Regions from separate parts of the Bradyrhizobium sp. 25ACV genome, predicted to be linked through region 1. Evidence: riboswitches for the same ligand, from Rfam matches in the RefSeq annotation. Region 1 holds a riboswitch; the other holds the start of a gene.
What was found. Region 1 has a riboswitch for cobalamin ahead of RAD04_RS00565 (DUF1636 family protein). Riboswitches for the same ligand answer to the same signal wherever they lie in the genome.
Positions count from the first base shown of each region.

Region 2: linked by a shared signal. The riboswitch ahead of RAD04_RS15145 (TonB-dependent receptor) and the one ahead of RAD04_RS00565 (DUF1636 family protein) in region 1 are both predicted to bind cobalamin.

Region 1 covers NZ_JAVAYO010000001.1:124,910-129,321, reverse strand. The annotation lists gene RAD04_RS00575 (cobyric acid synthase) at 1-996, opposite strand, end outside; gene cobO (cob(I)yrinic acid a,c-diamide adenosyltransferase) at 1,002-1,637, opposite strand; cobalamin riboswitch at 1,678-1,897, shown strand; gene RAD04_RS00565 (DUF1636 family protein) at 1,993-2,367, shown strand; gene cobW (cobalamin biosynthesis protein CobW) at 2,364-3,398, shown strand; gene cobN (cobaltochelatase subunit CobN) at 3,398-4,412, shown strand, end outside.
Region 2 covers NZ_JAVAYO010000006.1:1,457-5,868, reverse strand. The annotation lists gene RAD04_RS15165 (adenylate/guanylate cyclase domain-containing protein) at 1-1,113, shown strand, start outside; gene RAD04_RS15160 (hypothetical protein) at 1,238-1,414, shown strand; gene RAD04_RS15155 (hypothetical protein) at 1,553-1,762, shown strand; gene RAD04_RS15150 (hypothetical protein) at 1,863-2,126, shown strand; cobalamin riboswitch at 2,170-2,384, shown strand; gene RAD04_RS15145 (TonB-dependent receptor) at 2,499-4,412, shown strand, end outside.

The DNA of each region.
Region 1 (4,412 bases):
GCCGCAGAGGCCGAGCACATGGCCACCCCTGCGGTGATGCGCGAGCAGATCGATGTCCCAGCCTTGCGCGCGCAGGAAGGCGAGATCGCCGCGGGTGGACTTTGAGCCGGGGATGATGACGAGGCGGACATCGCCGGGAATCGCTTCGCCGGGGCGTACCATCACGAGATCGACGCCCGGCTCGAGCTTGAGTGGATCGAGATCGTCGAAATTGGCGATCCGCGACAGCGCCAGGCACGCAATCTTGCACTGACCCGGCTTGCGCGCGTCGCTGAGGCCGAGTGCATCCTCGGCCGGCAGCTCGCCGGCGCGGGCGAACCAGGGCAGCACGCCAAGGCCGCGCCATGCGGTCTTTTGCTCGATCAGCTTGTAGCCATCGTCGAACAGCGTGGGGTCGCCGCGGAACTTGTTGATGACAAAGCCTCGGATCATCGCGGCATCGCTGGGGTCGATCACCGTCTTGATGCCGACGAGCTGGGCGATGACGCCGCCGCGGTCGATGTCGCCGACCAGCACGACCGGCACGTCGGCCTTGCGCGCAAAACCCATATTGGCGATGTCGGCCTTACGCAGGTTCACCTCGGCCGGACTGCCCGCGCCTTCGACCAGAACGAGATCGGCGCGCGCCTTCAGCCGCTCAAAGCTCTCCAACACCGCGCCCATCAGTGAGGGCTTCATGGCCGCGTAGTCGCGCGCACGCGCGGTCGCGATGCGCTTTCCGTGGACGATCACCTGCGCGCCGACATCGGTCTCGGGCTTGAGCAGCACGGGGTTCATGTCCGTGTGCGGCTCGACGCCGGCGGCGAGGGCCTGCAACGCCTGGGCACGGCCGATCTCGCCGCCGTCGATGGTGACGGCGGCATTGTTCGACATATTCTGCGGCTTGAACGGGAGCACGCGCAGGCCGCGCCGCGTGAAGGCACGCGCGAGACCGGCGACGATGAGCGACTTGCCCACGTCCGAGCCGGCCCCCTGAATCATCAGCGCGCGTGCCATCGAACTCAGAACTCGACGCCGGCCTGTGCCTTGATGCCGCAGCGGAAGGGATGTTTCACCAGCGTCATCTCGGTGACGAGATCGGCGATCTCGATCAACTCGTCCTTGGCGTTGCGGCCGGTGAGCACGACATGCGTCATCGGTGGCTTCGAGGTGGTCAGAAACTCGACGACCTCGGCGATGTCGAGATAGTCGTAGCGCAACGCGATGTTGATCTCGTCGAGCACGACCATGCGCAAGCTCTCATCGAGGATCAGCTCCTTAGCCTTCTCCCAGCCGGCGCGCGCGGCGGCGATGTCGCGGGCGCGGTCCTGCGTCTCCCAGGTAAAACCTTCGCCCATGGCGTGGAACTGGCAGAGGTCGCCGAAATGGCCGGTGAGCAGGCGCCGCTCGCCGGTATCCCAGGCGCCCTTGATGAACTGGACGACCGCGCAGGGAAAGCCGTGCGCGACGCAGCGGACGATCATGCCGAAGGCCGAGGAGGACTTGCCCTTGCCGGCGCCGGTGTGGACGATGATGAGGCCCTTTTCGCCGCTCTTGGTCGCCATGATCTTGTCGCGGGCGGCCTTCTTCTTCGCCATTTTCGTGGCGTGGCGGGCGTCGGTTTCCTCGGCCGTTTTTGTATCCGGTTCAGGCGTCATCGGTCCCGGTCCTTCGGCTTGACAAGTGGCGGCCACCAGCAAATGGTGGCCCAGCGTTGGTTCCTGTCCTATGACAGGCGAAGAGGGAATGCGATAGGGTCCGAATCGGCAAGATTTGGGTCCAAAATGCAGCCGCCCCCGCGACCGTGACCGGAGAGATGTCCGAAGCCACTGATTCCCGCGGGAATCGGGAAGGCGGGGATCGAAGGGGAAAACCCTGCTCCGCAAGCCGGGAGACCTGCCAGCGCGGACGAGTTTTGGACCGGCGGACGGGGTGTTCCGCGACGGGGAAAACGGGCCTCCAAAAGAGCGGTCCGTCTGCCTCATCGCCTCCCGCTGTTATCTGGAAGAGGCGATGACCGTCACACTTCACGTCTGCATCACCTGCCGTGCCGGCGAGACGCCTGGCGAGGGCGAGGCGACGCCCGGCAAGCGCCTGCATGGTGCGATCCTCGACGCCGGCGTGCCCGAGGGCGTCAATGTGGTTCCCGTCGAATGCCTATCGGCCTGCAACCAGGGCTGCTCGGTCGCGCTCAGCGCGCCCGGTCGGTGGTCTTACGTCTATGGCCGCCTCTCGGATGCAAATGCGCAGGATGTGGTCGCAGGCGCCGCGGCTTATGCCGCCGCGCCTGACGGCCTCGTGCCCTGGCGCAGCCGGCCGGAAATATTCCGCAAGCAGTCGCTTGCCCGCATTCCCCCTATTGCCGTCGTGCCGGAGGCCGCCGAATGAACTCGCTCGCAAAAGTCCCCGTGACGGTGGTCACCGGTTTTCTCGGCTCCGGCAAGACGACGCTGATCCAGCATCTGCTCAGCAATGCCGGCGGCAAGAAGCTCGCGGTGCTCGTCAACGAGTTCGGTAGTGAGGGCGTCGACGGCGAGATCTTGAAATCCTGTGCCGATGCCAATTGCCCGGAGGAGAACATCGTCGAGCTCGCCAACGGCTGCATCTGCTGCACCGTTGCCGACGATTTCATTCCGACCATGGAAAAACTGCTGGCGCGGCCCGTGCGGCCCGATCACATCCTGATCGAGACCTCGGGCCTGGCGCTGCCGAAGCCGCTGCTGAAGGCATTCGACTGGCCGGAGATCCGCTCGCGCATCACCGTCGACGGCGTGATCGCGCTTGCGGATGCCGAGGCTGTCGCCGCTGGCCGCTTTGCACCAGATCCGATTGCCGTCGAAGCCCAGCGCGCGGCGGACGAGAATTTGGACCACGAGACGCCGCTGTCGGAAGTATTCGAGGACCAGATCGCCTGCGCCGACATCGTGCTGCTGACCAAGGCCGACCTCGCTGGGGCGGCGGGACTTGAAGCGGCCAAGGCTGCCATCACCGCCGAGATGCCGCGCCGCGTGCCGATGCTCCCCGTGACCGACGGTGCGATCGATGCGCGCGTCATCCTCGGTCTCGGCGCCGCCGCCGAGAACGATCTCGCCGCGCGTCCCTCGCATCATGACGGCGAGGAAGAGCACGAGCACGATGATTTCGCCTCGGTCGTGGTCGACCTTCCTGAAGTCGCCGACGTCGATGCGCTGGTCGCATCCGTCCAGAAGCTGGCGCGCGAGCAGAACGTGCTGCGGGCCAAGGGCTACATCGCGGTCGCGGGCAAGCCGATGCGGCTGCTGCTGCAGGCGGTCGGCGAGCGCGTGCGCCACCAGTTCGACAAGCCCTGGGGCGCAGGTCACAGGCGGTCGAAGCTCGTCGTGATCGGCGAGCACGGCGATATCGACGAGGCCGCCATCAAGGCAGGACTAGGTATCTGATGCACGTCGTCTTCCGCGAGAGCCGCGGTCTGGAGGAGACCGCGACGCCAAGGGATATCGGCCAGGACCCGGCCGATCTCGTGGTGCTCTCGTATTCGGATTCGGATCTCGCGGCGTTCGCAGCCGGCTGGCGGCGTGGTCGCGAGAGCCTGCCGACGCTGCGGCTCGCGAATCTTGCTGAGCTGCGTCATCCGCTGTCGGTCGACACCTATATCGAGCGCACGCTGTCGCAGGCACGTGGCATTCTGGTGCGGTTGATCGGCGGTGAGTCCTATTGGTCCTATGGACTTGCGGCCCTGCAACAGCTCGCCAGCGATCGCAATATCGTGCTGGCCGTGCTGCCGGCCGACGGCCGTGACGACATGCGGCTCGATGCATACTCGACCTTGCCTGTCTCGACGCTGCGCCGGCTCAAGGTGCTCTGCGACACCGGCGGCCCGGTCGCGGCGCAGGCCGCGATCGCACAGCTCGCGCTGGCCTCGGGCCTCTATGCCGGGCCTGTCATCGGCGAGACGGCCGTGCCCGAGATGGGATTCTACGATCCCGCCCGCGGCGTCATTGCGGCACCGGCGCATGGCGAGGGCAGGCCGAGTGTGCTGGTGGCGTTCTACCGTTCCTATCTCACCGCCGCGGATACGGGCCCCGTCGATGCTCTGATCGCAGCGCTGCGCGAGCGCGGCTTTGACGCCTGCGGCGTGTTCGTGACCTCGCTGAAGGCTGCGGGCGTCGCGGATTGGTTGCGGGCGCAGTTCGCGCAAAATCGTCCGGCGGCGATCATCAACGCGACGGCGTTCTCAGCCCTGGGCGATGACGGCACGACGCCTTTCGATGCCGCATCGTGCCCGGTGTTCCAGGTTGCGCTCTCAACGGCCCGGCGCGAGGACTGGACGGAGTCGCTGCGCGGCCTGTCGCCCGGCGATCTCGCGATGCATGTGGTGCTGCCCGAGGTGGATGGCCGTCTGTTCGTGGGCGTGGTGAGCTTCAAGTCGGCAGCCGGGCGCGATCCCGATCTGC
Region 2 (4,412 bases), on a different contig from region 1:
GTCATCTCCGCCATTGTGACCTTGCTCGCGGCGATCGTCGGCTTTGCCTTTGCGCTGCTGGTGTCCAGCGGCATCACGCGCCCGGTGCGGCTGCTGCTCGCCGGCACCCGCGAGGTCGAGGCCGGCCGCTTCGACAAGACCATCACGGTCTCCACGCAGGACGAGATCGGCGAGCTCGCCGCGGCCTTCAACCGCATGACCGAGCAGCTCAGGCACAACGAGCGCATCCGCGAGACCTTTGGCCGCTACATCGATCCCAAGGTGGTGCAGGGGCTGATCGACCGGCCCGAGGTCGCGATCGACGGCGAGCGCCGGGTCATGACCATCATGTTCTGCGACATGAGCGGCTTCACCTCGATGAGCGAGGGCATGACCCCGCGTGGCCTCGTCAGGGTGATGAACCACTATTTCACGGTGATGTCCGGACCGATCAGGGGTAATCGCGGCATCATCGACAAATATATCGGCGACGCCATCATGTCCTATTGGGGCCCGCCCTTCATCGAGGAGGACGAGCAGGCGCTCCTGGCCGGCATCGCCGCAACCGAGATGGTCGACCAGGTGCCCGCGCTCCAGAAGCAGCTGCCCGACCTGCTCGGCATCCGCGCCATGCCGGCGCCGTGTGACCTGCGGATCGGCATCGCCACCGGCGAGGTCCTGACCGGCAGCATCGGCTCCGAGCTGATGATGAGCTTCACCGTGATGGGCGATGCCGTGAACCTGGCCTCGCGGCTGGAGGCCGTCAACAAGGTCTACGGCACCCGCATCCTGATCTCGCAGGCAACTGCTGACGCGATCGGAGCGCGGCTCGAATTGCGCGAGATCGATCGTCTCGCGGTCGCAGGCCAGAGCGGGCCGCAGCCGATCTTCGAGGTGATGGCGCGGGCAGGTGCGCTCACCGGCGCGCAGGACAGCCTGCGCACGCACTATGCGGAAGCGCTTGCCGCCTATCGGGCCCGCCGCTTCGACGAGGCGCGCGCCGCCTTCAACGCCGCGCTCGAAGCCGTCCCCGGCGACGGCCCCTCGCGCACGATGCTCGGCCGCATCGCGCAATTCGAGGCCAAGCCGCCGGAAGAGGGGTGGGACGGCGCCTGGCGGCTGGAGCAGAAATAGCCTTTTTTGTTGGACCAGCCCGCCCTGTCCGGAAAAAACGTTTCTACTCGATAACGATGTTCGCCGTGACCTATTTCCCGGGCTTAGGTTGGATGTCCTTGAGGCGTTTGACGGGGACACGCCGATGACAGAACTTCAGGACAGGCTGGAACGGTTCGAGACGCTCACCGCCGAATGCGAGCTGATCGCCAAGCTCGCCACCGACAGCACCAAGCGCGAGTTCTATCTGAAACTCTCGGAACAGTACCGTCAGCTGGCGGTGGACATGCGGCAGGCGATCGCGACCAAGGCTGCTGCCTGATCCCGGCTGCAATCCGTTCTTAAGGTTTGGCGCGCATCCTTGACCTCACGAGCGATCGCTCGTGGTGGAAAGGCCGGGGTTCGCTGCAATGCAGCGCACCTCGCGAGTGTCATTTGCCATGTTTGACAGGGCAATCACATGCGCCTCGTTGCCGTGATCATATTCGCGCTCATGACGGCGGCCTGCGACCAGGAGCAGGACATCACCGGCTCGACGCCGACCTGCCCGATGCGGAACTACAGCTACAATCCCCGCGACATGAACCAGTGCGTCAGTGCCTGCAAATCGTGCGATCGCGGCACCACGGTCACCTGCACCACCTCCTGCACCCTCAAGGGCGCGCGCTGAGGCCACCACTTTCTCGTTGCGCGCCCAGCGGCGGTGCTGGGACACCGGAACGATTCACTTGGGTTAATCATTGAAGCAAGTGGGCAGGACGCGGAGTCCGATGGAAATGGGTATGCTCGATCCCGGCCGATTTCTGGTGTCGTGCTCGCATTGCGATGCCTGGCCGATGGCGGCCAATGTGAAGCGGTCGAGCTGGACGGCGTCTCCGCACGAGGTGCGCTTTGTCTGCACGCGCTGTCGCCGCGAGGAGACCGCCATCGTCTCGGCCTCCGGCGAATTGACCCCGATCAAGCGCGTCGATGTTCCGCCAAGCGACGTCGCTGTCGCCTGGGCCCAGGCACAGCGTGTGCGAGGGCGGACCTGAGCGCCGAGCATGCACCGGTCGATTGACTCCCGGGGCCAACGGCTCCTAAATGATCGGCGACGGTTCTCCTCGCGGAGATCAAAAGGGAATGTGGTGCGGGATTGTCCCAATGCAGGGATTTGTCTCAACGCCACGGCTGCCCCCGCAACTGTAAGCGGTGAATCTTTCGTCTCATGCCACTGGGAATCTCGGTCCTGGGAAGGCGACGCAAGGTCACGACCCGCGAGCCAGGAGACCTGCCGTCAGCCGTGGTCACACGCGAAGATGTCGGTCGGGGAGTACAGACATTAGCTTCACCGGAGCAATCCATCGCTCTGCCGTGAAACCTCGTTCGCTGTGACGTGCCACTGACGTCATACCGAGGTTACAATTGTGTCCCGTCTTGTCCCTGCCGCCAGGCGCCTCAGCGCCGGCCTGCTCGCATCCGTTTCCCTCCATTCGCTCGATCTGTCCTCCGCCTTCGCCCAGCAGGCGCTTGCCGAGCAATTGCCGCCGATCGAAGTGACCGGGCCCGACGATCACAACCGCACACGCGCCGGGGCGATCGGTGACGGCGAGGCGACGCGGCAGCGGGTGAGGACGAATGTCGCGCCGGCAGGCAATGGCGCCGGCTCATCCGGCTCCGGCGGTGAGGCTGCCGCCGGCAGCGGCGGAATCGTCGGGGCTGCCACGACCGTCATCACGGCCGCGGATATCGCGCATTCGCCGTCGCAGACGCTTGCCGAGATCATCGCGACGCAGACGCCTGGGGCTCAGATCACGACGCTCTATGGCGGCCAGATCGGCGCCAAGACCAGCGTGGACCTGCGTGGCTTCGGCGCCTTTGCCACCGCCAACACGCTGGTGCTGGTCAACGGACGGCGGTTGAACGACGTCGACATGGCGCAGGTGGACCTCTCCAACATCCCGCTCAATTCGATCGAACGCATCGAGATCACGCGGGGCAATTCCGGCGCGGTGCTCTACGGCGACAACGCGGTCGGCGGTGTGATCAACATCGTTACCAAAAATGGCGTTGGCGGACCGCCCGTGACCGCGCGCATCGAGGCTGGCTTCGGCTCGTTCAACACCAGGCTCGGCAACGTGTCGACCTCGCTCAATTCCGGTCCGTGGTCGACCTCGTTCTACGGCAATACGGTCAGGACCCATGGCTATCGCGACAACAACCGCTATTCGCAGCAGAATGGCGTCGGCAATCTCAATTACACCACGCCAGACCTGACTGCTTTTCTCACGGTTACCGGTGACAATCAGGAGCTGCGGCTGCCGGGCGGCCGCACCGTCGATCCCTCCATCGGCCTCGACGAGCTCAGGGCCAACCGGCGAGGGACCGGCACGCCGTTCAACTACGCCAACCAGCAGGGTTTTGGCGCGACCGCGGGCTTCACCAAGATCCTGGTCAACGGCGTCGATCTCATCGTCGACGGCGGCGTGCGCGACAAGAAGCAGCAGAGTGCGTTCTTCTCCAGCCCGGCGCCGATTCCGGCGTTCTTCACGTCGACCTATGTCGGTTCCCATCTGACGACATGGTCGATCACGCCGCGGCTCAGCGTGAAGAGCCTGCTGCTCGGCATGCCGTCGCAGCTCCTGGCCGGCATAGACTATTACGATGCGAGCTTTGAGCAGAACCGCGGCGCCGGGCAGGGGCTTTCCCCCTGGCACAATTACGATCTCAGGCAGCAGACGGTTGCGGGCTATTTCCAGCACACACTGGGAATCGCGCCCACGACGGACATCTCCTACGGCGCGCGTGTGCAGAACGTCAGTCTTGCGGCACGCGACAATTTCGACCCGGCAGCTCCGTTCAACGGCGACATCGGCGCGCTGCCGCTGACGAGCAACGAGACCCAATATGCGCTGCATCTCGGCGCCGAGCATCGCCTCAACGACCAAGTCTCGCTGTTCGGCCGCGTTGCGCGTGCGTTCCGCACGCCTGATGTTGACGAGCGCCTGTCCTCAGGGCCTTCCTTCGATCCCTTTACCTTCGCTGCGATCCCGCAAACGTTCCAGCTCAAGACCCAGACCTCTTGGGACATCGAGGGCGGTGTTCGCATCAAGGGCGGCGGGTTGCAGCTGCAGAGCAGTGTCTATCTGATGGATCTCACCAACGAGGTCCATTTCAATCCGGTCCTGTTCTACAACACAAATCTTGATCCGACCCGCCGCTACGGCTCTGAGACCAGTCTATCCTATCGCGTCAACGACGCCCTGCTGCTGCGCTCCGGCGTGGCCTATACAAGCGCGGTCTTCCGCGAAGGCATCTGGGCCGGCAACGACGTGCCGCTG